3 regions of the Bradyrhizobium sp. WSM471 genome follow, and region 2 is predicted to be linked to each of the others. Evidence: riboswitches for the same ligand, from Rfam matches in the RefSeq annotation. Region 2 holds a riboswitch; each other region holds the start of a gene.

Region 1 (7,336 bases), 2.0 Mb from region 2:
CAGAGCTGCCGATCCGAAACCCGCTGCCGCGCCAACACAATCAGCTGCTTGATCTCGGCTGCTGCGGGAATGCGCGGTGAATGAATGTCATAGACGCCCGGCCCAATTTCATTAGGATAATTGTAGCTCTTGAAAGCGTCGAGCAATTCCATTTTGGAGCGCGACGCCTCGATTGAAATGACGTCGGCATCCATTGCTGCGATCGCATCGATGATTTCGTTAAACTCGGAATAGCACATGTGCGTATGGATCTGAGTTCCGTCAGCGACAGCGGAGGAGCAAACACGGAAACTGTCCACTGCCCAATCGAGATAGTCCTTCCACTGCGATTTGCGCAGTGGCAATCCCTCCCGCAACGCAGCCTCGTCGATCTGGATCATGGTCGCTCCAGCCGCCTCAAGGTCGATGACCTCGTCTCGGATCGCGAGAGCGATCTGTCGGCATGTCTCGCTCCGCGGGATGTCGTCACGGACAAACGACCAGTTCAGGATCGTCACCGGTCCGGTCAGCATAGCCTTGACGGGTTTTTTGGTCAGAGACTGCGCATGTCGCCACCATTTAACGGTCATGGGCTTCGGGCGGGAGACATCTCCAAACAGGATAGGAGGACGAACGCACCGCGAGCCATAAGACTGAACCCAGCCGTGCTTGGTGAATGCGAAACCCAACAGCTGCTCGCCAAAGTATTGAACCATGTCATTGCGCTCGAACTCACCGTGTACGAGCACGTCCAGGCCGATATCTTCCTGCCAATGCACGGTATGGGCTGTCTCCGCTTTCAGAAGCTGCTCGTACTGCGTGTCATTCAGCGCTCCCCGCGCATGAGCTGCACGCGCATTGCGGACGTCCGCCGTTTGCGGGAAGGATCCGATGGTTGTGGTTGGAAACATCGGCAATGCGAAGGCGACGCGTTGGACGTCGGCGCGCTGGGTGAACGCACTGCGACGGCGACGCATGCTATCGTCGATCGCGGCCATTCGTCCGGCGACGTTCGCACTGTGGATCTTCGGCGATGTTTCGCGGGTGACGGATGCATCCTCTGAGAGCGTGAGTTCATCGGCCACGTCGGCAGCATGGCCAGCCAGCGCTTTGCCCAATATCGAAAGTTCCTTGATCTTCTGCACTGAGAACGCCAACCACGTCTTCAGATTGGGATCGAGATCGATCTCTAGTTCAATATCGGTCGGAACATGAAGCAGCGAGCAGGAGGGGGCAATCTGAACACGGTCCCTGCCCAGTTTTTTGACCATAGGAGCAAGTTGGTCGAGTAGCGCCGGCAGATTAGAGCGCCACACGTTGCGACCATCAACGACACCGAGCGAGACCACTAGATCTCTACCTGCTCTGGCGACAATCGCGTCCAACTGGTCAGGTGCACGAACCAGGTCGACATGAACCCCGGCAACGGGCAAGGCCAATACTGTTTCAAGATTGTCGCCGACAGCCCCGAAGTATGTGGCCAGCATGATTTTAAGCGCCGGCACGGCCTTAGCGAAATGAGCATAGGCCCGGCGGACAGCGGCCCGAGATGCTTCGTCGACGTCCATCACTAGGCATGGCTCGTCGAGCTGAACCCATTCAGCGCCGCGCGAGGCTAGTTCGCGGAGAACATCGACATAGACGGGGAGGAGTCGATCAAGCAGCGACAGCGGATTGAATGCGGGATTTACGCTTTTGCCGAGCTTCAGGAAAGTGACTGGGCCCACTAGGACGGGCCGCGTCTGATAACCGAGGCTTCTTGCCTCCTCATATTCCTCGATCGGCTTCCGAGAGGCATACTTAAAGATCTGATCCTGGTGAAATTCCGGCACCATGTAGTGGTAGTTCGTATCGAACCACTTCGTCATCTCCTGTGCGGCTACGCCGGGCCCATGCTGAGCGTGACCACCGTCTTGAGCGCCACGCGCCATGGTGAAGTAGGTTTTGAGCGACACAGGACCTTCGTTCCAGCCGTAAACGTCGGGAATCGCGCCGACCATTAGGCTGGTATCGAGCACATGGTCGTAGAGCGAGAAGTCATTCGAAGGAATGACGGTCGCACCGCGGGATTTTTGCCGTGCCCAATTAGCGGCACGAAGTCCACTCCCCGCCTCGAGGAGCTCGGCTTCGCTAGATTTTCCCGCCCAGTAGCTCTCGAGCGCGAATTTGAGTTCGCGTCGTGGGCCGATGCGTGACGTCCCCAGTGTGGCAACGGGAAGCGAAAGGATTGACATAGCTTAGACCCCATGTTGGGGCAAAGGCCATGGCGGACGCAGACAGCGAACATCGCGTGAGCGACAACTGCTTGGCGCACACCGGGACGCCCCGCCCGTGGACGATATCTTGTCGAGGCAGGTCTCCTGGCTCACGGGTCGTCGCTGCTGTCCGGCCTTCCCGAAGCCGCATGGCTTCAGTGACTTCGTTGGACAGCGGCTCGCCGCTTACAGTTGCGGGGGCAGCGCCGGCATTGCACCGGCTTCCCTCTTAGCTCCGGATCAAACGAAATCCGGAGACCGCGACGGCTTGGATTATGCGCACGAGGATCGATGCGTCAACCTACCGATTCTCGCTGCGACATTGCCCAAGCGATTACGAGCGCACTAGGCAGGTAAGACGGTCTTGCTCGCGGCCTAGTGAACACGCCCGGATCTGTGGAGGCTCCGCTTTTGAAATGCATTCGCTCCCTGCTCGCGTAACGGTTGAGCTCCACCACCGGAACGAACCCGGGCGGCTTTCGGTATCTGTGTGATCGCGAGGAGGCGACCTTTTCCGTCAGCAGCTTTTCGAACCTGCGCGTCAGGAAGGTGCGATCATCCTCGGCCGGCATCCGTTTGGTCACAGCCCACGAGGCTCCCTAGACATTTCGAAAGCCGGATTGCTCCAGGACCGAACGGATGATCAGGTCGGCTCCTTGGTGTTCGGCGGGCCCGCGACCAGGCACGAGGTCGTCCGCCTCCGTGAGGTTGGCCAAGATGATCTTCTCGGTGCACTAGGTGTTCACGTGCTCAGCGACTTTTGCGCCGGCTTCGATGCGTCCGTGGCCGCTCGACGCCGGGTCTGCCTCGCCTCGACTCGCCGCCAGCGAAGATAGGCCGTAACGCGGCCACTGAGCATCGAGGGCCTTGTCCTTGTTCGTGACAAATTCGACGGTGTCCTCCGACAGAGCCCTTTGAGGGGTTCCTCGGCGTCGCTCAGCGTCTTAAGCTCATAACGATGTTAATCGACCTCGATGCGCCCCATGCGGTCGTGGTCTCCTCAAGGTCCCACATCTACAACTTCGTTCGCGAAATCGAGCGATGAGGCCTTTTGGTCGCGGGCTGCCTATCCTGTCTTGGACGGGACACAGGTGTCAGGGACCGGACAGACCACCGCGCATTGCGGCGTGTCGCAATGGCCCTCGCACTCCGTACATTTTTTGGCATCGATAACGTAAATGTCACGCTTCAGACTGATCGCCGCGTTGGGACACTCGAACTCACATGCGCCACAAACGGTGCATTGCGAAGCGACGATCTTGTAAGCCATGCCTTCCGACTCCTTAGGCGAGCGATGCCATGGGCGATCCCTTTCAAATGCCGTGCCAAACGCAGACGCGCTCAATGTTGGGCAATTTGCCCAATTCGGCTGTCCCGGGTCTGAGACCATGTTGCGTCTGCGACAGCAACAGGTCGCTTCAATTTCAGGCTACGAGCCATCGGGCCCTCTTGCGAGAGTCAGTCGCGACTTGAAGCTGGAAGCGTCCGTCGGTTTGTTTGGCACGTCAGCGCGGGGGCAAGCGAGGCTGACGCTTCCTCCACCGGCGGCGACAAAACCCGCGAACGGACGCAGGTCTAGGTCGGATCTCGGCAAACCTCCGGTCACACACCCCGACTGGAGGTTTGTGCAAGCCTCGCTCATGGCTGCAACGCTAGCTGCGCGGAGGACTCGCTGGAGGCTTGCCAAAACGGGCTTGTGGTATAACAAGCTTCGGAGGGAAATGAAGTGGCGGCGGGACGAGCGACACTGGCCTTGCAGACCGACTGAATTGCACTCAGCCTCATGCCTGGTGCCGAGTAGGCATGGCGGTGCTCGCGAGCGTCGCTTGGCCGCACTCAGCCACTCGCAACTATTTTGGACGAGCTGGAGCAGGGTTGAAAGATGACTGTGCAAATTGCTTCAGTGGCATGGCTTTTCCGAACAGATGGCCCTGCGCAAGGTCGAAGCCGAGTTCGGCCACAGCGATTAGGTCAGCCTGGCTCTCCACACCTTCGGCGACGGTGCGCACATTGTACTCTTTGGCTAGATCGACGATATGGCGGCACACCGTTCGCTTGAGGGGCCCATTCGCGCAGCCGCCGACGAACTGACGATCTACTTTCAATTTCATGAACGGGAATTTTGTCATCCCCATCAGCTGCGGCCAATTGGCACCGACATTGTCGATTGCAAGGCCAATGTTGTGAAAGCGAACCTCACGCGCAACCTCGACCAGGAGATCTAGGTTCTGGATCGCTTCCACGCTCTCGATTTCAATCGTCAAACCGCCGAAAGCGGCGTGCGACGGCATGCGCCGACAGAGATCGCGTACCGCCTGCGGGTCAATCAGGAATGCTGCCGGGAGATTGATGGAGAGATCGATCGAAGTTTGCTGCTCCAGAAGATACTGCCAATCCTTGATCGCGCGGTCGATCACGAACTGCGACAAGTTCCTAAAATGCGGATCGTGAGATTCCGGGATGAAATAGGCCGGTGGAACAACGCCCCAGGTCGGGTGCCGCATTCGCACATGAGCCTCGGCGCCGCGGCGGCTAAGGGTACACGCGTCAAACTTCGGCTCATACCAGAGCTCAAGCCAGCCAGCGTGTAAGGCTTCTCCGACATGGACCGCGGGACGGGGCGCCGGCTCTCTTGGCAAGAGCATGCCGATCCGATCGCGCAACGTCTCGGCTGCAAACGGCGCCCTGAGCGGCGGCAGCATAGCAAGTCCATATTCACTACCGACCTGCTGCACTGCCGCCATGATGATCGACTCGCGCGCTCCGAACGCCAGCACTCGGCCTGCAAATTCTTCGCGTACCAGTATCTCGAGCAATCGTCCAGGCTCGATGCGATCCGAGCCAATGCCGAGCAGGATCAGATCAGGGAACTCCGTGCGGAGTACGTGCGGCAACTCGTCAGCAGTCCTGCATTCGCTGATAACAAACCCCATATCCTCCAGCACATCCCGTAGAAAGGCGCGCAGATGCCGCTTGCCGACGGCCAGGCACGCCCGCGGCCGCACCTTACGTTGCCCGAAGATTACAGGTTTCCCTCCGACCAGTTCGGCCTGCCCATGTTCCATCGCAACCACTCCTGTTCCGTGACGGTGCCTTAAACGAGGAGCGAAGGTCCAAACAAGCTGTGCTTCCCGATATCTTTCGATTGTTCGAGATAAGCTTAAGATAGTGCATTGGTGTGCAAAATCTTTCGCGATCTTGCTCAGACGATTTTATCGGACGCACGCGTATGATACCTGTCGCGCTTCGCGCAAGTACGAGTGACGCACGCGACGTGGGAATCTCTCCTTCGGACGCACCGAGCTGACGCTCTATGGCGCTGCGATCATCGTGGCGCACGATTTGTTGAAGCGAGTAGTTCGTGAGCGACGATCGGCAATCACTCTTACGAATGTTTGATCGGCATGACCGGCGTGTGCCGTGATATGTTTTCCAATCGAAGGCAGTCCATCATGAGTTCGCAGCTGCTCAAGCCGCAGTCGATTCTGAGAACGGCAATGGCTTGCAATTACCTCAGCTCTGTTGCCTATAGCGAGTGTGGACGTGCTGCTTCCTACCGAGCCTGATAGTTGCTCTCAATTGCGTTTTCTGTATCCTCCTGAGCATGAATTTCCCCCAGAGGGCCAGGTCGGGTGTTCGTGTTGGTGCTGAAGGGCAAGGCACGTCCAGCGCGGGCACGGCTTTGCGCAAGAGCGTGCCAGGAGATGAGAACGCGGTCGCAAAAGCGGTCGAAGAGCTACTTTCCGAGTTAGGTGGCCCCGGACCGGAGTTCAGCCTTCAAGGCGCGAAGCAGGCGGCGTTGCGCCTGATTCAGGATCCCGAACAGGGCTTCATTTTTGTCGTTGAGGAACAAGGCACCGGGCAGATTGTAGGGGTAGCTAGCATCTCGGCCGTACAGGCCGTGAGAGCAGCCGGAGCGTACGGCGTGCTTCAGGAGCTATGGATTTCTCGTGACTTCCGGAGCTCTGACTGCGGTCGGCATCTGCTCGAGGCGGTAGATTCGGAGGCGAAGCGACGCGGCTGGCAGATGATTGAGGTTGCGTTGCCTCCGGATGGTTATCCGGCCCTAGAACGGGTACGCCACTTCTACGAGGAGAGGGGATATCGGGTTGGAGGATTGCGCGCGCGCAAGAGGCTCTGACAGTAGTACGACCTCTGCGCCACACACTTGAAGCGCTCTGGGCTAGCGTGCTATCGGTAAAGTCCTTCAAGCAGTAAATCCTGGGCTTGTTCCTTCTCAAAACGAACGCTTCACGCGTGCGTCGCGGCCAAGCATGATCGAGAACCTTGACGCTGATGCGGTGCTGACTCCCACCGCGAGCGGTTACCTCTTCGGCCTTCTTGGCGAGAACGTTCGAAAATATCGGCGATCAATCATTCTGCGTTGTGGGAAGCGATACCGCGACCCGCCCGACCAAAAGGCGACAGGTCGGCGGCGGCCCGTTCCGGGCGGAGCCCGACCCAGCATTACGAATCCTTCTTTTGCGCTTCCCATGCAGTGCGATTACCGGCTCTGGTTTGAGATCACCGCACACAAACGCCATCCATTCGTCACCAATTACATTCTCTCGGCGACTGGCTAGCCAGTCGTCTACCACACTCATTCCTGCAGCTTGGTGCGGCGGACCGGCGCGTGAAAAGATTCCGCACCACCTTGCCACTCCGGCTGGCGAATTTCGAGGAAGGTGAGCGAGATCAGCCATCACACTGATCCGGTAGAAGATTCCGTAATGAGCAATGCGCCGAGTGCCGCGTCCAATACGACATTCGTGCAGCTTCCACCCTGCGCAGGACTGGATGCAAGCGGACCGCTTTCGCCGTTTGGCCCCACCGAAGACGTGGCCGAGGGAATCATGCGCGACAAAGAGCCTCCCTTTTTGATCGACCGTCAGTCCGTCAGGACCGCTCGTCGCGAAGAACCAGCTGAATCGTCCGACTTTCCCCACGCCATCACGCATCAGCGGTACGCGCCAGATGCAATTGTCGCGCGTCATTGCAACGTACATTACGGTCTCGTCCGGACTGAGCACCAGGCCATTCGGGCCCGGGCCATTAGAAATCAAGCAGTCGATCCGGCCGTCAGGGCACAGTCGAAATGCCCG
Region 2 (7,336 bases):
TCGCAGACACGCCGCGTCGGCCGCTGGGTCTATGCGCCGAGGCAGGCCCGATGACCCAGCCACTGCATGATCTCGGGCACGCTCTCGACCCGCAATCGGTCCGGCAGTTGTGGTCGCGCGATCATGATCACGGGCAGGCCGAGCCTGCGGGCTGCGTCGATCTTGGCGCGCGCGCCGTCGCCGCCCGAATTGCGGGCGACGATCCGGGTGATGCTGCGTTTGCGCATCATCTCCAGCTCGCCCTCAAGCGTGAACGGCCCACGCGACACGATGACGTCCGCGGCAAAGGGCAGGGGCGCATCGGGCGGATCGACGAATCTCAGCGTGTAGGCGTGCTGCGTCCTGGTCGCGAACGGCGCGATGTGCTGGCGGCCGATGGCGAGGAACACATTTGCCGCCGCCTCGGGCAGAGCGGCGACCGCGGCGTCGACATCAGGTATTTCGATCCAGTTGTCGCCGGGCGCTTTCATCCAGGGCGCACGCTCCAGAGCGATCAGCGGCGTGCCGATTTCCGCGCATGCCGCGACCGCATTGCGGCTCATCTCGGCGGCAAAGGGATGCGTCGCGTCGATCACATGCGTGATGTGCTCGCTGCGGATGTAATCGACAAGACCGCTGACGCCGCCAAAACCGCCGATGCGCGTCGGCAACGGCTGATTGGCAGGCACACGGGTGCGGCCGCCGTAGGAATACACGGCGTCGATGCCGGCGCGCGCGATCTCTGCCGCGAGCAAGCTCGCGTCGGCCGTTCCGCCCAGAATGAGGGCGCGCGTCATGGCTGATCCTTGGCTGACCATCATCGGTATCGGCGAAGATGGCCTCGCCGGGCTGTCCGAGGCAAGCCGAAAGGCGCTCGCCAGGGCTGAAACTGTCTTTGGCGGTGAACGGCATCTTGCACTGGCCGGCGTCACCGGGCGCGGCCGTCCATGGCCGGTGCCGTTCGATGCAGAGATCGTGCTGAGCCGCTGCGGCGAGCCAACGGTCGTGCTCGCCTCCGGCGACCCGTTCTGGTTTGGCGCCGGCGCGAGCCTCGCCGAAAAGCTCCATAGCGACGAATGGATCGCGTATCCAGCTGCCTCGACATTCTCGCTCGCCGCCGCGCGATTGGGCTGGCGCCTCGAAGCAATTGCCTGTCTCGGTCTCCATGCCGCGCCATTCGAGCGTCTCGTGCCGCATCTGGCGCACGGTGCACGCATCATTTGCCTCGTGCGCGATGGCAAGGCGGCCGGTGATCTTGCAGAATGGCTGACGGCGCGTGGATGGGGTGCTTCGGCATTCTGGACGCTCGCTGCGCTTGGCGGGCCGCGCGAAAGTATCGACGCGCATCGCGCCGACAGCTTCGCAGGCGATCTTGCCGGGAGTCTGGTCACGGTAGCCGTGGAGGCGAGAGGAGCGCAGGGCCTTCCCCGCAGTTCGGGACTATCGGACGAACTCTTCGTCCATGACGGCCAGATCACCAAGCGTCCGGTCCGTGCGCTCGCGCTCTCGGCGCTGGCGCCGCGTCCCGGTGAACGGCTCTGGGACATTGGCGCAGGTTCGGGTTCGATTTCGGTCGAGTGGACGCTGTGCGGCGGCACCGCGATCGCCGTCGAGGCGCGCGAGGATCGCGCCGCGAACATTCGCAACAACGCAGCGGCGTTCGGGTTGGCACATCGGATCACAATCGTCGCGGGAAAGGCGCCGGAAGCCCTTGCTGCGCTGGACGGGCCTGACGCCGTGTTTATCGGCGGCGGGCTCGACATCGTGATGTTCGACGCCATCTGGTCGCGGCTCTCGCCCGGTACGCGGCTGGTCGCGCATTCAGTGACGCTGGAGACGGAAGCGCTGGTGGGTGAACTGCACCAGCGCCACGGCGGCGACTTGATGCGGGTCGAGATTGCGCACGCCGCTCCGCTCGGCCGCTACCGTTCCTGGGACGTAGCGCGGCCGGTGGTGCAATGGAGTGCGGTCCGATGAAGGTCGCCGGGCTTGGATTCAAGCGGGACGTCACGCTGGCCTCGCTGCGTGAGGCTCTTCGGGCGGCCGGCGGTCCCGAAGGCCTCGCAGCGATGGCAACGGTCAGCGACAGGGCCGACGCGGAGGCGCTGAAGCAGCTTGCGCGCGAATGCGGCATACCGATCAAGGCAATCACCGCCGAAATGCTGGCCGGCATCGACACGCCAACACAGTCAAAGCTCATCGCGGAAAAATTCGGGACGGGATCGGTCGCCGAAGCCGCGGCCCTCGCGGCAGCTGGACCTCGCGCGCGATTGATTGCGACGCGGGTGGTCTCGCAGGATCGCACCGCGACCGCGGCGATCGCGGAAGGAGACGGCGCATGACGGTGCATTTCATCGGCGCAGGGCCGGGCGCTCCTGACCTGCTGACGTTGCGCGGCCGCGACCTCATCTCCGCCTGTCCGGTCTGTCTCTATGCCGGATCGCTTGTCCCCGAAGGCGTCTTGGCGCATTGCCCGCCCGGAGCGCGGATCGTCAACACCGCGCCGCTGTCGCTCGACGAGATCATCGCGGAGATCGCTGCCGCGCATGCCGACGGCAAGGACGTCGCGCGGCTGCATTCTGGCGATCTCTCGATCTGGTCGGCGATGAGCGAGCAACTCCGCCGCCTGCGCGCGCTCGACATTCCTTACACCGTCACGCCCGGCGTTCCCGCTTTCTCGGCCGCCGCGGCTGCGCTGGAGGTCGAGCTGACGCTGCCCGGCCTTGCCCAGACGGTGGTGCTGACGCGCACGCCTGGCCGAGCCAGCGCGATGCCGGAAGGCGAGAAGCTCGCGGCCTTCGCCGCCACCGGCGCAGTGCTCGCCATCCATCTGTCGATCCATCTGCTCGACAAGGTCGTCGCCGATCTGACGCCGCATTACGGCGCGGATTGCCCGGTCGCGATCGTCTGGCGTGCGAGCTGGCCCGACCAGCGCATCGTCCGCGCCACGCTCGCAACACTCGACCTAGCTGTCGGCAGCGAGATGGAGCGCACTGCATTGATTCTGGTCGGCAGGACGCTGGGCTCGGCGGATTTTTCCGAGAGCCGTCTCTATGCTGCCGATTATGACCGTCGCTATCGGCCGGTCGGCGCCGAGCCGCGCTTTCCGGAGGTGTCGTGATGGCGGCAGGGCTCGTCATCTCCGCGCCGGCGTCGGGCGTCGGCAAGACCACGCTGACGCTGGCGCTTGCCCGCGCCTGGCGCAACGGCGGATTGCGGGTGCAGTGCTTCAAGAGCGGCCCCGATTACATCGATCCCGCGTTTCATGCAGCCGCGACAGGACGCGCCTCAGTCAACGTCGACAGCTGGGCGATGGATCGCGGGACAATCTCGCATCTCGTCAGTCGCGCCATTGACGCCGATGTCGTGCTGGCCGAAGGCTCGATGGGCCTGTTCGACGGCGTGGCTGCCCGTGGCGTCTGCGGCACCGGGGCGACCGCCGACGTTGCGGAGATGCTGGACTGGCCGGTGCTGCTGGTGATCGATCCATCCGGCCAGGCACAAACGGCGGCGGCAATCGCGGCGGGCCTTCGCGACTACCGCCCCGGTGTGCGCCTTGCGGGCGTCGTGCTCAATCGCGTTGCGAGCCCGCGCCACGAAGCTCTCGTGCGGCGTGCGCTGCTGGACGCCGGCATCGCCGTGTTCGGCGCGCTGCCGCGCCATGCCGAGATCAGCCTGCCGAAGCGGCATCTCGGGCTGGTCCAGGCCGAGGAGCAGGCGGAGATCGGCAAGCTGATCGACGAGGCCGCGCGCTTCGTCGCAGAGCATGTCGATCTCGACGCGGTGCTGCGTTCGGCGGCCACGTGGTCGCCGCAACCTGCCGCGAGCCACGTCAACGTGACGCCGCCCGGCCAGCGCATTGCGTTGGCCCGCGACGCCGCGTTCTCCTTCGTCTATCCGCATATGCTGGAAGCGTGGCGCGCGGCGGGTGCGGAGATATCGACATTCTCGCCCCTCGCCGATGAAGGCCCTGATCCGGGCGCCGATGTGTGCTGGCTGCCTGGCGGCTATCCCGAGCTGCAGGCCGGCAAGATCGCGGCCAATGCGCGCTTCCACAGCGGATTGCGCGCCTTCGCCGAGACGCGGCCGGTACACGGCGAATGCGGAGGCTATATGGTGCTGGGCACTGCTTTGACCGATGCCGACGGCATCCGCCACGAGATGACGGGCCTGCTCGGCCTCGAGACGAGCTTTGCCAAACGCCGCATGCATCTGGGCTACCGCCTCGCCGAGCTCGCCGCGCCGATGCCGGGTCATCGGGCGGGCGCACGCCTGCGTGGCCACGAATTCCACTATTCGACGATCGTCGCGCAGCCCGACACGCCGCTGGCGGTCGTGCACGACGCGACAGGCGCGGTGATCGCCGAGACCGGCTCGCGGCGGGGACGAGCCACCGGCACGTTCTTCCACCTGATCGCGGAGGACCGGTGAGCGGTTTTGTGTCCTTCGTCTCCGCCGGCCCCGGCGATCCCGAACTCCTCACGCTCAAGGGTGCCGCGCGCCTGCGCGAGGCCGATGTCGTGCTCTATGACGATCTTGCTTCGGGCGCGATCCTCGATCTGGCCCGGCCCGGCGCCAATCTCGTCGCGGTGGGAAAGCGGGCCGGACGGCCCTCGACCAAGCAGCACCACGTCAACCGATTGCTGGTCGACTATGCCGCAACAGGCGCGCGCGTGGTGCGGTTGAAGTCCGGCGATGCCGGCATCTTTGGCCGGCTCGAGGAGGAGCTCGAGACCCTGCGTGAAGCGGGCATCGGCTACGAGATCATTCCGGGCGTCACCACGGCCTGCGTGGCTGCGGCCCAGGCCGGGATTCCCTTGACCCGGCGCCATACCTCGCGCCGGGTGCAGTTCATCACCGGCGCGGACGTCACCGGCGAGCTGCCGCCAGACCTCAATTGGGTGGCGCTGGCCGATCCCGAGGCGACGACCGTGGTCTATATGGGCCGGCGCACATTTCCGGCGCTCGTCGCAAAATTGATCGAGCACGGGCTCGCCCCGACCACGCCGGCGTTGTTTGCCGAATCGCTCGGCCGTCCCGATGAGCGACTGGTCCGCACCACCATTTCGGAACTTGCCGAGCAGCTTGCGCGGGGCGGAGCGGCATCCACGGCGGCCGTCATCCTGTTCGGCGCGCTGGCGGGGGATTATCCGTCATGACGCTCTCGGCCGCCCTTCACCCCTTGACGCCCGGCTGGCGAAAGGGGCACACAGGAGAGGCATGGTGCTCGACGCGGCGCAAAGCGCCGGAGCATAATCGGGAATGGGGATGGGCGGACCCAATTGCGGCGCCCAAAACCCCAGCCGCCCCCGCGACTGTAAGCGGTGAGGGACTTCGATCAGCCACTGGGCCGCAAGGCCCGGGAAGGCCGGAGACTCCCAGTGAACCGCGAGCCAGGAGACCGGCCGTGCACGTTTTGAGGCCAAGGCCGTCGGGTGTGACGGCAAGAAGGATCTGAGCCATGCATATCGAACCCGGACTAGTCTCGGACGCCAAGCTCGTGCTGAGTTACGCAACCGGCATCGCCGTCGGCGGCGTTGCCTTGAAGCTCGCGGTCGAGACCGTGCGCGAGCAGGGCATCACGTCGTTCGCGGCGCGCACGCTCGCCACCACGGGACTCGTGTTTATCTTCTTCGAGATCCTGCCGCACTTCCCGGTCGGCGTCTCCGAAGTGCACTTCATCCTCGGCTCGACCTTGTTCCTGCTGTTTGGAGCGGCGCCTGCGGCCTTCGGCCTCGCGTTCGGCCTGCTGTTCCAGGGCATCTTCTTCGAGCCGCCCGACTTGCCGCAATATGGCATGAACGTCACCACGCTGCTGGTGCCGCTGTTCGGGATCCAGGCAATCGCCACGCGGATCATTTCGCGCAACACGGCCTATGTCGATCTGAAGTACCGCCAGGCGCTGGCGCTTTCGACGACCTATCAGGCCGGCGTCATCGCCTGGGTCGCGTTCTGGGCGCTCTATGGCGCCGGTTTTGCCGTGACCAACCTTGCCAGCATCGCGACCTTCGCGGCGTCCTATGCGCTCGTCATCGTGATCGAGCCTCTTGCCGATCTCGGCGTGCTGGCGCTGGCGAAGTCGCTGCGCGGCGTCACCGCGGCCGGCCTCGTCACGCCGCGTTTGCACAACGCGGCCTAGAGACAAGCGAACGGGCGGCCGTCATGGCCGCCCTTCGCAGCTCCGATGCTCACGCTCTCCCTGATAGGCATCGGTTGCGGCGATCCCGGGCAGCTCACGCGCGCCGCGATCGGTGCCATCAACGCGGCCGATCTCGTCCTGATCCCGCGCAAGGGGACGGCCAAGTCCGATCTCGCCGATCTCAGGCGGACGATCTGCGCGGATGTGCTCACCAGCGACACGACGCGCATCGCCGAGTTCGATCTGCCCGTGCGCGACGCCGCTGAAGCGGACTATCGCAAGGGCGTGGACGATTGGCACGATGCCGTGGCCGCTGTCTGGTCGCAGACGATCGCAGATCATCTCGAAGGCAAAGGCAAGGTCGCGCTGCTGATCTGGGGCGATCCCTCGCTTTACGATTCCTCGCTGCGCATTGCGCGGCGGCTCGATCCTTCACCTGAGATCGAAGTCGTGCCCGGCATCACCTCGATCCAGGCGCTGTGTGCAGCGCATGCGCTGCCGCTCAACGATATCGGCGAGCCCTTTCTGGTCACGACCGGACGTCGCTTGCGCGATGGCGGCTGGCCGGCGGGTGTCGATACCGTGGTGGTGATGCTCGACGGCGGCACGGCGTTCCAGTCGCTTGATCCGGCGGACCTGCACATCTGGTGGGGCGCCTATCTCGGCATGCCCGATCAGATTATCATGTCCGGCGCGCTGGCCGAGATCGGTCCGCGTATTGTCGCCGTCCGGCAAGAGGCGCGCGACCGGCACGGCTGGATCATGGACAGTTACATCCTCAAGCGCAGGCCGTGAGGCAAGCGAGGCAGCATGCTCCCCGAATGGGTCACCCAACAATGCCCCGATATCTCCGCAGTCCATCGCGAGGCGGCGGTCGCGCGGCAGGCGCAACTGACGAAACCCGCCGGCGCGCTTGGCCGGCTCGAGCAGCTCGCGATCGAGCTTGCGGGCCTGCAAGCAACCGAGCAACCGCGCGCGGCGCGGGTGCCGATCATCATCTTCGCCGGCGATCACGGCATCGTCGCGCAGGGCGTCTCGGCCTATCCGCAAGAAGTGACCATCGCGATGCTGGCGAATTTCGCCTCCGGCGGTGCCGCGATCTCGGTGCTCGCGCGTGAGCTGGGCTCCAGCCTGGAGGTCGTCGACACCGGCACGCTGGCGCAGGAGGAGATGGCTGGGATCGTGACCGACAAGCCGCGCAGCGGCACGCGCGATTTC
Region 3 (7,336 bases), 3.4 Mb from region 2:
ACTGGCTGTACAGCATCACGCCAGGGGCGACGTCCCAGGTGTAGCCGATGCGGCCGGTGACGGGATTGAACGTCGTCGAGAAGGGATAGCCCTTAGCGGATTCAAGCACTCCACCGGGATCAAACCGCGTGCGGTCCAGCTTGATGTCCTCGAACCGGATGCCACCGATCAGGGCGAAGGTCGATGTCAGCTTGAGCCGGTCCTCGAACGACAGCGAGGTCGTGTCGAGGTGGGTGTAGATCTTCTCGTCGCTGCGCGGACCATAAAGGCCGCGGTCCGGATTGAGGAGATCGACGTAGTCCGAAGAGAACAGCGTGTCCTGCGAGACGTTGAATTGCGAGCTGCTCGCCGCGACGGTGGCGACGAAACGGTTGTCCATGCCGGCCAGATTGGAATTGACGGTAAGGTCTGTGATGTTGCCGTAGAGCCGCTGCGCATGATCGAGCGCCAGGCGCTCGCGATAGATGCTCTGCGCGCCCGCGAAATTGCCTACGGTCTGATCAAATGAGGTGATCTCGTTATTGAACCAGTGCCGGTGGGCGTCATAGCCGTAGACCTGGCTCTTGAGGGAGATGTTGTTGGTGATGTCCCATTGAAAGCCGCTGCGCAGCCACAGCTCGTTCGCCCCGCTGTGGTTGTCGAGCACGTTGTAGTTTGTCGTCAGCGTGCGCGCATCGACGGTGACCGGGACCGGCGTGCCGCCGCCGAGGTAGTAGTTGCTCCACTGGCCCGAAACGACGCCTGATGTCGGCACGATGCCCGGCGCATTCGCCGGCACCAGCGGCGTGCCCCAATAGAAGCGGTCCTTATCCTGCCTGTACTCGGCCGCGCCCCAGACCTTCAGGCTGTTGTTGACGCGATAGTTCAGCTGGCCCGAGACATTGCTGAGCTTCGAATAGGTGTCGTCGATAAATCCCTTGTTGTTGAAGTGACTGATGTCGAAGCGGTAGTCGAGCCCGTCGATCAGTGTGCTGCCGCCCGAACCATAGCCGGCGCGATAACCGTTGAAGGAATCGTAGAAGGTGAAGGCGTCATTGACAACAGGCCCGGTGTGCGGCGCCTTCGTGACGAAATTGATTGCGCCGCCGGTCGCCCCTAAGCCGGCTACGAGTGAATCCGGCCCCTTGATGATCTCCACCTGCTGCAATCCGGCGACATCCATGGGGCGGCCGGTCATGGTCGATGGCCCGATCTGGATGCCGTTGTAGAGAGTGCTGATCTGGTCCCCGGAAAAGCCGCGCATCGAGAAGATGGCGGGTGCACCCGGAGCATCGCCGCCGGTCACGCCGGCCGCCGCTTTGGCGACGTCGGTGGTCGTCCGGATGCCAAGTTCCTGCATAACGCGCTGGTCGATGACCTCGACGGTCGCGGGCATTTCCCGTGCCGTGATTCCAAGCCGGGAGCCAACGCCAGTAACGGCGGCCGTGTTCAGCGGCGTCTGAATCGGGCCGCTCAATGGCTGGGTTGCCGGGACGGCGACCACCGAAGCGGACAGATTGCGCCCCGGGGCGCGGCGGGCCGTCCGCGGCTTCTGAGCGCCCGCGCTGACGGCGGGAGCCCGTCGCGCGGCAGGTGGCGAGACGATCACGGGCTCCACCTCTCGGGAGGTGTCCCGGGCGGCGGTCTGCGCCGTTGCCATGGGGCACACCGAGGTAGAGAGCAGCAAGATGAGCAGGCCAGACCGAGTGCCAGGCATGCGGCCGGTCACGCCCTGAGAGATGCCACTGCGGTTAAGCGAAAATGCCGGCGCAATGCCGCTGCCGAAATGAAGATGTTGCACAAGAACGCTCTGCGGCGACGCAAACAAACCGTCACCGCGGTTGCCTTAGTCACCTGCCTTCGCCCCAAGCGGCAGATGCACCGGCTACTTGTCCGACATCGAGGCACCCCGCCCAATGCGTTCGCGCGTGACTTATGGCTGGCAGCAGGTTTCCTGGCTCGCGGGTTATCGCCTTCGACCACCTTCCCAGAGACCGATTGGCTCCAGTGGTTTTGCTGGTCGTCGGCTATCCGCTTACAGTTGCGGGGGCAGCCGCGGAATGGTCCGCCGAGACGGACGCACCGCATTCCCTTGATGAGTCCTTGCGGACACTACCGATCACGAAAGTGGCATCTGGTGATCGTCCCGTCAACAACCGGGAGGGATTTTAAACCAGCTCGCCCAGCGATGGTCGCAGGGTGTCGCTGCTGCGCCCGCCAGTCTCCCGGGACTTGACGTCAGCCTGCGGGGTCAAAGACCCCCGGCGCGGCAAATTCAGCCACGCGCCCGTTTTACCAGAGACAGCGGACATCAAGACGCCTGAGGCGCTCTTCGCCTAAGGATCACGAGCGGGCGTTGGAAGAGTGGTAGTCGCCGGCGCCGGCGGTCGCAGGATGCTACCGCTGTCTGACCTTAGGTCAGCTGGTCGAGAATCTCTCGCACCTTCAGCGCTAGTTTCGCTTGCGAGATCGGCTTCTCCAGCAGGTTTACGCCTTCATCAAGCCTCCCCTGATGGACGACGGCATTGCGCGAGTACCCGGTCATGTACAGTATCTTCAGTCGCGGTCTAATTTGAAGCGCGCGCCGGCCGAGTTCGCGACCATTGATCCCGGGCATGACCACGTCCGTGAGAAGAAGATCGACCTTCGACTGGTCCTGCAGGAGAATGGTCAGGGCGGCTTGGGCGGTGCGGGCCGAGAGAACGCGGTAGTTGAGATCGCGCAGGACGTCAGAAATATAGACGCGCAGATCTTCATCATCCTCGACGACGAGAATGGTCTCGAATATCTCACCCTCAGCGAGCTCCTCAGGTGCCACTTCCTCGTGTCGGGCACTGCCGGTGAAGCGCGGGAAATACAGCTTGATCGTCGTGCCTTGCCCCACCTCGCTGTAGATTTTTGCGTGCCCTCCGGATTGTTTGACGAAGCCATAGACCTGGCTCAAGCCAAGGCCGGTGCCGTGACCCGGCTCCTTGGTGGTAAAGAACGGCTCGAAGGCGTGACTGAGAACATCGCGCGACATCCCGCCACCGGTGTCAGTCACGCAAATGGCGACGTACTGACCGGGCGCCAGTTCAGGATTGAGCCGGCAGTAGTCATCGTCGGCGGAGATGTTGGCAGCTTCCACTGTCAGCTTTCCGCCGTCGGGCATGGAATCACGAGCGTTAATTGCCAGGTTGACGATGGCTGACTCTAGATGATTGGCGTCAGCTTCAATTTGCCATAGCCCCGCACTTCCGACCGTTTGGACTTCGATGCTCTCTCCGAGCGTACGCTGGAGGAATTCCTGCAGACCGTTGACGTAGTTGTTCACGTTGATCGGCTTGGGATCGAGCGCCTGCCGGCGCGAAAATGCCAACAAGCGGCTGGTCAAAGCCGCGGCTCTCTGCGCGCCTCGTTTCGCGTTTGCGAGCGCCCGGTTCAGATTGGCTCCGGGCGCCTTCACGTGTCGTTCAGCTGTTTCGAGATTGCCAAGGACAATCATGAGCAGATTATTGAAGTCGTGCGCGATTCCGCCGCTGAGTTGCCCCACCGCCTCCAGCTTTTGGGATGCGGCGAGTTGCTCCTGGACGTGTTTGAGCTCGTCCTCGGCGCGCTTCCGGTCCGTAACATCGCGCGTGACTTTGGCAAACCCGACGATGTTGCCAGCCTCGTCCGTGATGCGATCGATGATGGCCGAAGCCCAAAAGCGGGAGCCATCTTTTCGCAGGCGCCAGCCTTCCGCTTCAAAGCGCCCATGCTCCGCCGCCTCTAAAAGCGCACGCTTGGGCACACCGAGTTCGATATCTTCAGGCGTGTAAAACGCACTGAAATGCCGGCCGATGATCTCTGGAGGCGCGTAGCCCTTGATTCGCTCCGCTCCGGGATTCCAGGTTGCCACGTTGCCGAGCGGATCAAGCTGAAAGATCGCGTAGTCGACCACGGCCTCGATCAGCTGGCGGTACCGCCGCTCGCTATTGAGAAGCTCTTCATGGGCTTGCTGACGCTCGGTTACGTCTCGCGTGACCTTGGCGAAGCCGATCAGCTCACCAGATTCGTTGCGGACGGCATCGATGATGACCGATGCCCAGAAACGGCTTCCGTCCTTGCGGACTCTCCATCCCTCGGCACTGAAGCGGCCTGCTTGCGCTGCGACGCTCAAGGCGCGCTCCGGGAGCCCTTTGGTGCGATCGTCGGGCGTATAGAAGGATGCGAACGACTTGCCGATGATTTCGTCCGGCGTGTAGCCCTTCAGCCGCTGCGCGCCGGAGTTCCAGCTGCGGACGGTGCCGTCTATGTCGATCATGTAAATGGCGTAATCAACGATCGCATCGATGAGCAGTTGAAGTCGCGCAGTATCGTCGATCCCGTCAAGTTTTGACTGATGGGTTTGCAAACAGCGTGCTCCTGTGGGGAAGAATGAACAACCCTGCGGACAAAATATGGTTCCGTGCTGCTATCGCGCTTTCATGTTGTAAGGCTCGGTGCGGCGACCGTCGACCCAGATTGACCTCCGCCTTAGGTCAAACTTGAGGCGAGTGCAGCGCAGCGTGTGGTTGATCAGCGACAGCGATATCACAAGGCGCGCGGCGGTCCAAAATCGAAGGAATCCCGATCGGCCTCACGATAAGACTCAGGCGAGCTTAAAGCTGTAACCTGTCTCGGCGCGAGCAGCCATCCAGAACGGGCCGACAAGCAGGAAGGAGCAGCGTCGGATCAAGCGCCTGCGCCCTCCAATAGAACGCTGCTAGCCGGTGTGATCAGGCGGCCAACTCGGCGGATGCACGCTGCATGTTGGAAGCCATGTCGGATGTGACAATGCTCTGTTCTTCGACAGCTGCTGCCGTCGAAGCTATAAACTCGTTGACACTTTCTATCGCGGCCTTGATGGCTGTGAGTGAACCCGAAACATCGCCCGCGATGCTGTTCAGCGAAGCGATTTCGCGCGAGATGGTGTCGGTTGCGGTTTTGGCTTGATTGGCAAGGTTCTTAACCTCAGACGCAACTACTGCGAAGCCGCGTCCGGCTTCCCCTGCGCGAGCCGACTCGATGGTCGCATTGAGTGCCAGCATGTTGATCTGGCCGGTGATATTGCCGATCATCTCGACGATGCCACTCATTGCCTGAGCAGCCTCGTTGAGTCGCTCCGCCTGCTGATCGGCTGCCTCTACCCTGGAGGTCGCCATGCCTGCCGTCTTGCGCGACTTGCTCATGGTCTCAGAAATCTCTCGAATTGAGGCGCTCATCTCTTCGCTACCGGCGGCGACCGCATCGATCAGACCGCGCGCGGCCTCCGCCTTCTTGCGCCCGATTGCCTGCGCGGTGATGTCGGTAGCGTATTTGACGACCTTAAATGGCTTGCCGTTGAGATCGAGAATCGGGTTGTAAGACGCTTGGATCCAGATTTCGCGGCCGCCCTTCCCGATGCGCTTGTATTCGGCTGCCTGGAATTGGCCCCGGTTGAGGTTCTGCCAGAATTCACGGTAAGCCGTCGCCTCCCGCTCCTTCGGCTCAACAAACATCGAATGATGCTGCCCCTTGATCTCGTGTAGCGTGTAACCCATTGCGTCGAGGAAATTCTGATTGGCAGTATGGATGGTGCCATCCATATTGAATTCGATCACGGCTTGCGACTTCGTGATCGCCGCCATTTGGCCGCTACCGTCGGCAGCCTTTAGCTTCTGCTCGGTGATGTCTGTTGCGAATTTGACCACCTTGAATGGTTTGCCGGCCTCGTCAAAAATGGGATTGTAGGTGGCAAGTATCCAGACTTCGCGACCGTCCTTGGTGAGGCGCTTGTATTCGCCTGCTGCGTATTGCCCTCGATTGAGACGCGACCAGAAATCGGCATATGCCGCGCTCTCACGATCGGAGGGTGTCACGAAAATGCTGTGGTGCTTGCCGGCAATCTGGTCGAGCGAGTAGCCCATGGCCTTAAGGAAATTTTGGTTGGCAGTGACGATGGTGCCGTCCATTTTGAACTCGATCACTGCCTGGGCACGGCTGATCGCGTCAATCTTGCCCGCGTCTTCAAGAGACTTGATCTTCTGCTTGGTGACGTCGGTGGCCAATTTGATTACGCCAACCGTCCTGCCGGTCGCATCGATGATCGGGTTGTAAGATGCCTGAATCCAAATCTCCTTACCGCCCTTCCCAATGCGCTTGTACTGAGCTGCCTGGAATTCGCCACGGCTAAGCTTGGTCCAGAACTCTCGATAGGCGGCGCTCTCGCGTTCGGCGGTCTCGACGAAGATGCTGTGGTGCTTGCCTTCGATCTCGCCGAGCGAGTAACCCATTGCATCCAAAAAGTTGCGGTTCGCTGTGACGATCGTGCCGTCCCGCTTGAACTCGATCACCGCTTGGGACCGGTTGATGGCCGCCGCCAGCGCCAACGCGCGGTCGACCTGCTTCTTACGGGGCGAGCTGAACATGCATTCCCTCCGCGCAATTCTTGTCATGCAAAATTATCTTTGTTTCGACGAATGGTTGCACTCCCGTGCTTAGAAACGGTTAAGCATACGGGGCGTGAAACTACGGGGCGCTACTGGCCCGGCCACCGCGTTGCAGTGCAACAACTCCGCCTATCGGATCGGTCTGGCCTAACCGACAGGCCTTACTAACGTTACGCTCGGTGTTTCGGCTGCAGCGCAGACCCGATTGCGCCCGTGTTCCTTGGCCACATACAGCGCGCCGTCCGCGGCAGCTAACAGCGAAGCCGGCGACGTTCTCGCATCGCACTTGCCACCTGCTATCCCTAAGCTGATCGTGATTCTCCCGAGAGGACTTCCTTGATGCGCGATGGAAAGGTCGTGAACCGATGCCCGGATCTTCTCGGCGACAATTTCGGCATTGCCGGATGACGTCTCGGGGAGCAAAACAGCGAATTCCTCACCCCCGTAACGCGCGACCAGATCGGCCGGCCTTTTCAGGCAAGATGCGATGGTCTCTGCAACCTGCCGGATGCAGCCGTCGCCCGCGGAATGGCCGCAGGTGTCGTTGAAAGACTTGAACTTGTCTATGTCAATAAACAACACGGAAATGCGCGAATTGGAACGTTGGCACCGCTTGAACTCGAGCTCTAACATTCGGTCGAAACGTCGCCGGTTCGCGATCCCGGTGAGCGGGTCCGTTTCGGAGAGGGCCTTGAGCTGCTCGTTTGCTGAGATCAGTTGCTCCTCCGCAGCCTTGCGCTTGGAGATGTCGCGGATCACGCCAACGATCTCTGGGCCGGGCTCTTCCGGATCGTCGACATAGTTCATCTGAGTTTCCACCCAGACGTACTTGCCGTCGCTGCAGCGCGTCAGATACTCGACGTTCCCCGTGAGTCTCTCGGGTCCTAGCTCCTCTATCAAACCCTTTACGAGATCCCGATGGGCCG

What was found. Region 2 has a riboswitch for cobalamin ahead of BRA471DRAFT_RS15000 (energy-coupling factor ABC transporter permease). Riboswitches for the same ligand answer to the same signal wherever they lie in the genome.
Region 1: it holds a riboswitch for cobalamin, as region 2 does, so the genes downstream of both, metE (5-methyltetrahydropteroyltriglutamate--homocysteine S-methyltransferase) here and BRA471DRAFT_RS15000 (energy-coupling factor ABC transporter permease) in region 2, are expected to answer to the same signal.
Region 3: it holds a riboswitch for cobalamin, as region 2 does, so the genes downstream of both, BRA471DRAFT_RS00180 (TonB-dependent siderophore receptor) here and BRA471DRAFT_RS15000 (energy-coupling factor ABC transporter permease) in region 2, are expected to answer to the same signal.

The regions. Positions count from the first base shown of each region.
Region 1 covers NZ_CM001442.1:1,433,090-1,440,425, reverse strand. Annotated here, with positions in the region: gene metE (5-methyltetrahydropteroyltriglutamate--homocysteine S-methyltransferase) at 1-2,213, opposite strand, end outside; cobalamin riboswitch at 2,312-2,512, opposite strand; gene BRA471DRAFT_RS36220 (4Fe-4S binding protein) at 3,301-3,504, opposite strand; gene BRA471DRAFT_RS06540 (EAL domain-containing protein) at 4,085-5,299, opposite strand; gene BRA471DRAFT_RS06535 (GNAT family N-acetyltransferase) at 5,917-6,375, shown strand; gene BRA471DRAFT_RS36215 (SMP-30/gluconolactonase/LRE family protein) at 6,605-7,336, opposite strand, start outside.
Region 2 covers NZ_CM001442.1:3,438,134-3,445,469, forward strand. Annotated here, with positions in the region: gene cobJ (precorrin-3B C(17)-methyltransferase) at 1-54, shown strand, start outside; gene BRA471DRAFT_RS14970 (cobalt-precorrin-6A reductase) at 30-776, opposite strand; gene BRA471DRAFT_RS14975 (bifunctional cobalt-precorrin-7 (C(5))-methyltransferase/cobalt-precorrin-6B (C(15))-methyltransferase) at 775-1,956, shown strand; gene BRA471DRAFT_RS14980 (cobalamin biosynthesis protein) at 1,953-2,321, shown strand; gene cobM (precorrin-4 C(11)-methyltransferase) at 2,318-3,100, shown strand; gene BRA471DRAFT_RS14990 (cobyrinate a,c-diamide synthase) at 3,100-4,410, shown strand; gene cobA (uroporphyrinogen-III C-methyltransferase) at 4,407-5,138, shown strand; cobalamin riboswitch at 5,184-5,404, shown strand; gene BRA471DRAFT_RS15000 (energy-coupling factor ABC transporter permease) at 5,441-6,118, shown strand; gene cobF (precorrin-6A synthase (deacetylating)) at 6,164-6,913, shown strand; gene cobT (nicotinate-nucleotide--dimethylbenzimidazole phosphoribosyltransferase) at 6,929-7,336, shown strand, end outside.
Region 3 covers NZ_CM001442.1:37,513-44,848, reverse strand. Annotated here, with positions in the region: gene BRA471DRAFT_RS00180 (TonB-dependent siderophore receptor) at 1-1,639, opposite strand, end outside; cobalamin riboswitch at 1,906-2,111, opposite strand; gene BRA471DRAFT_RS00175 (PAS domain-containing sensor histidine kinase) at 2,393-4,354, opposite strand; gene BRA471DRAFT_RS00170 (PAS domain-containing methyl-accepting chemotaxis protein) at 4,719-6,389, opposite strand; gene BRA471DRAFT_RS00165 (diguanylate cyclase) at 6,558-7,336, opposite strand, start outside.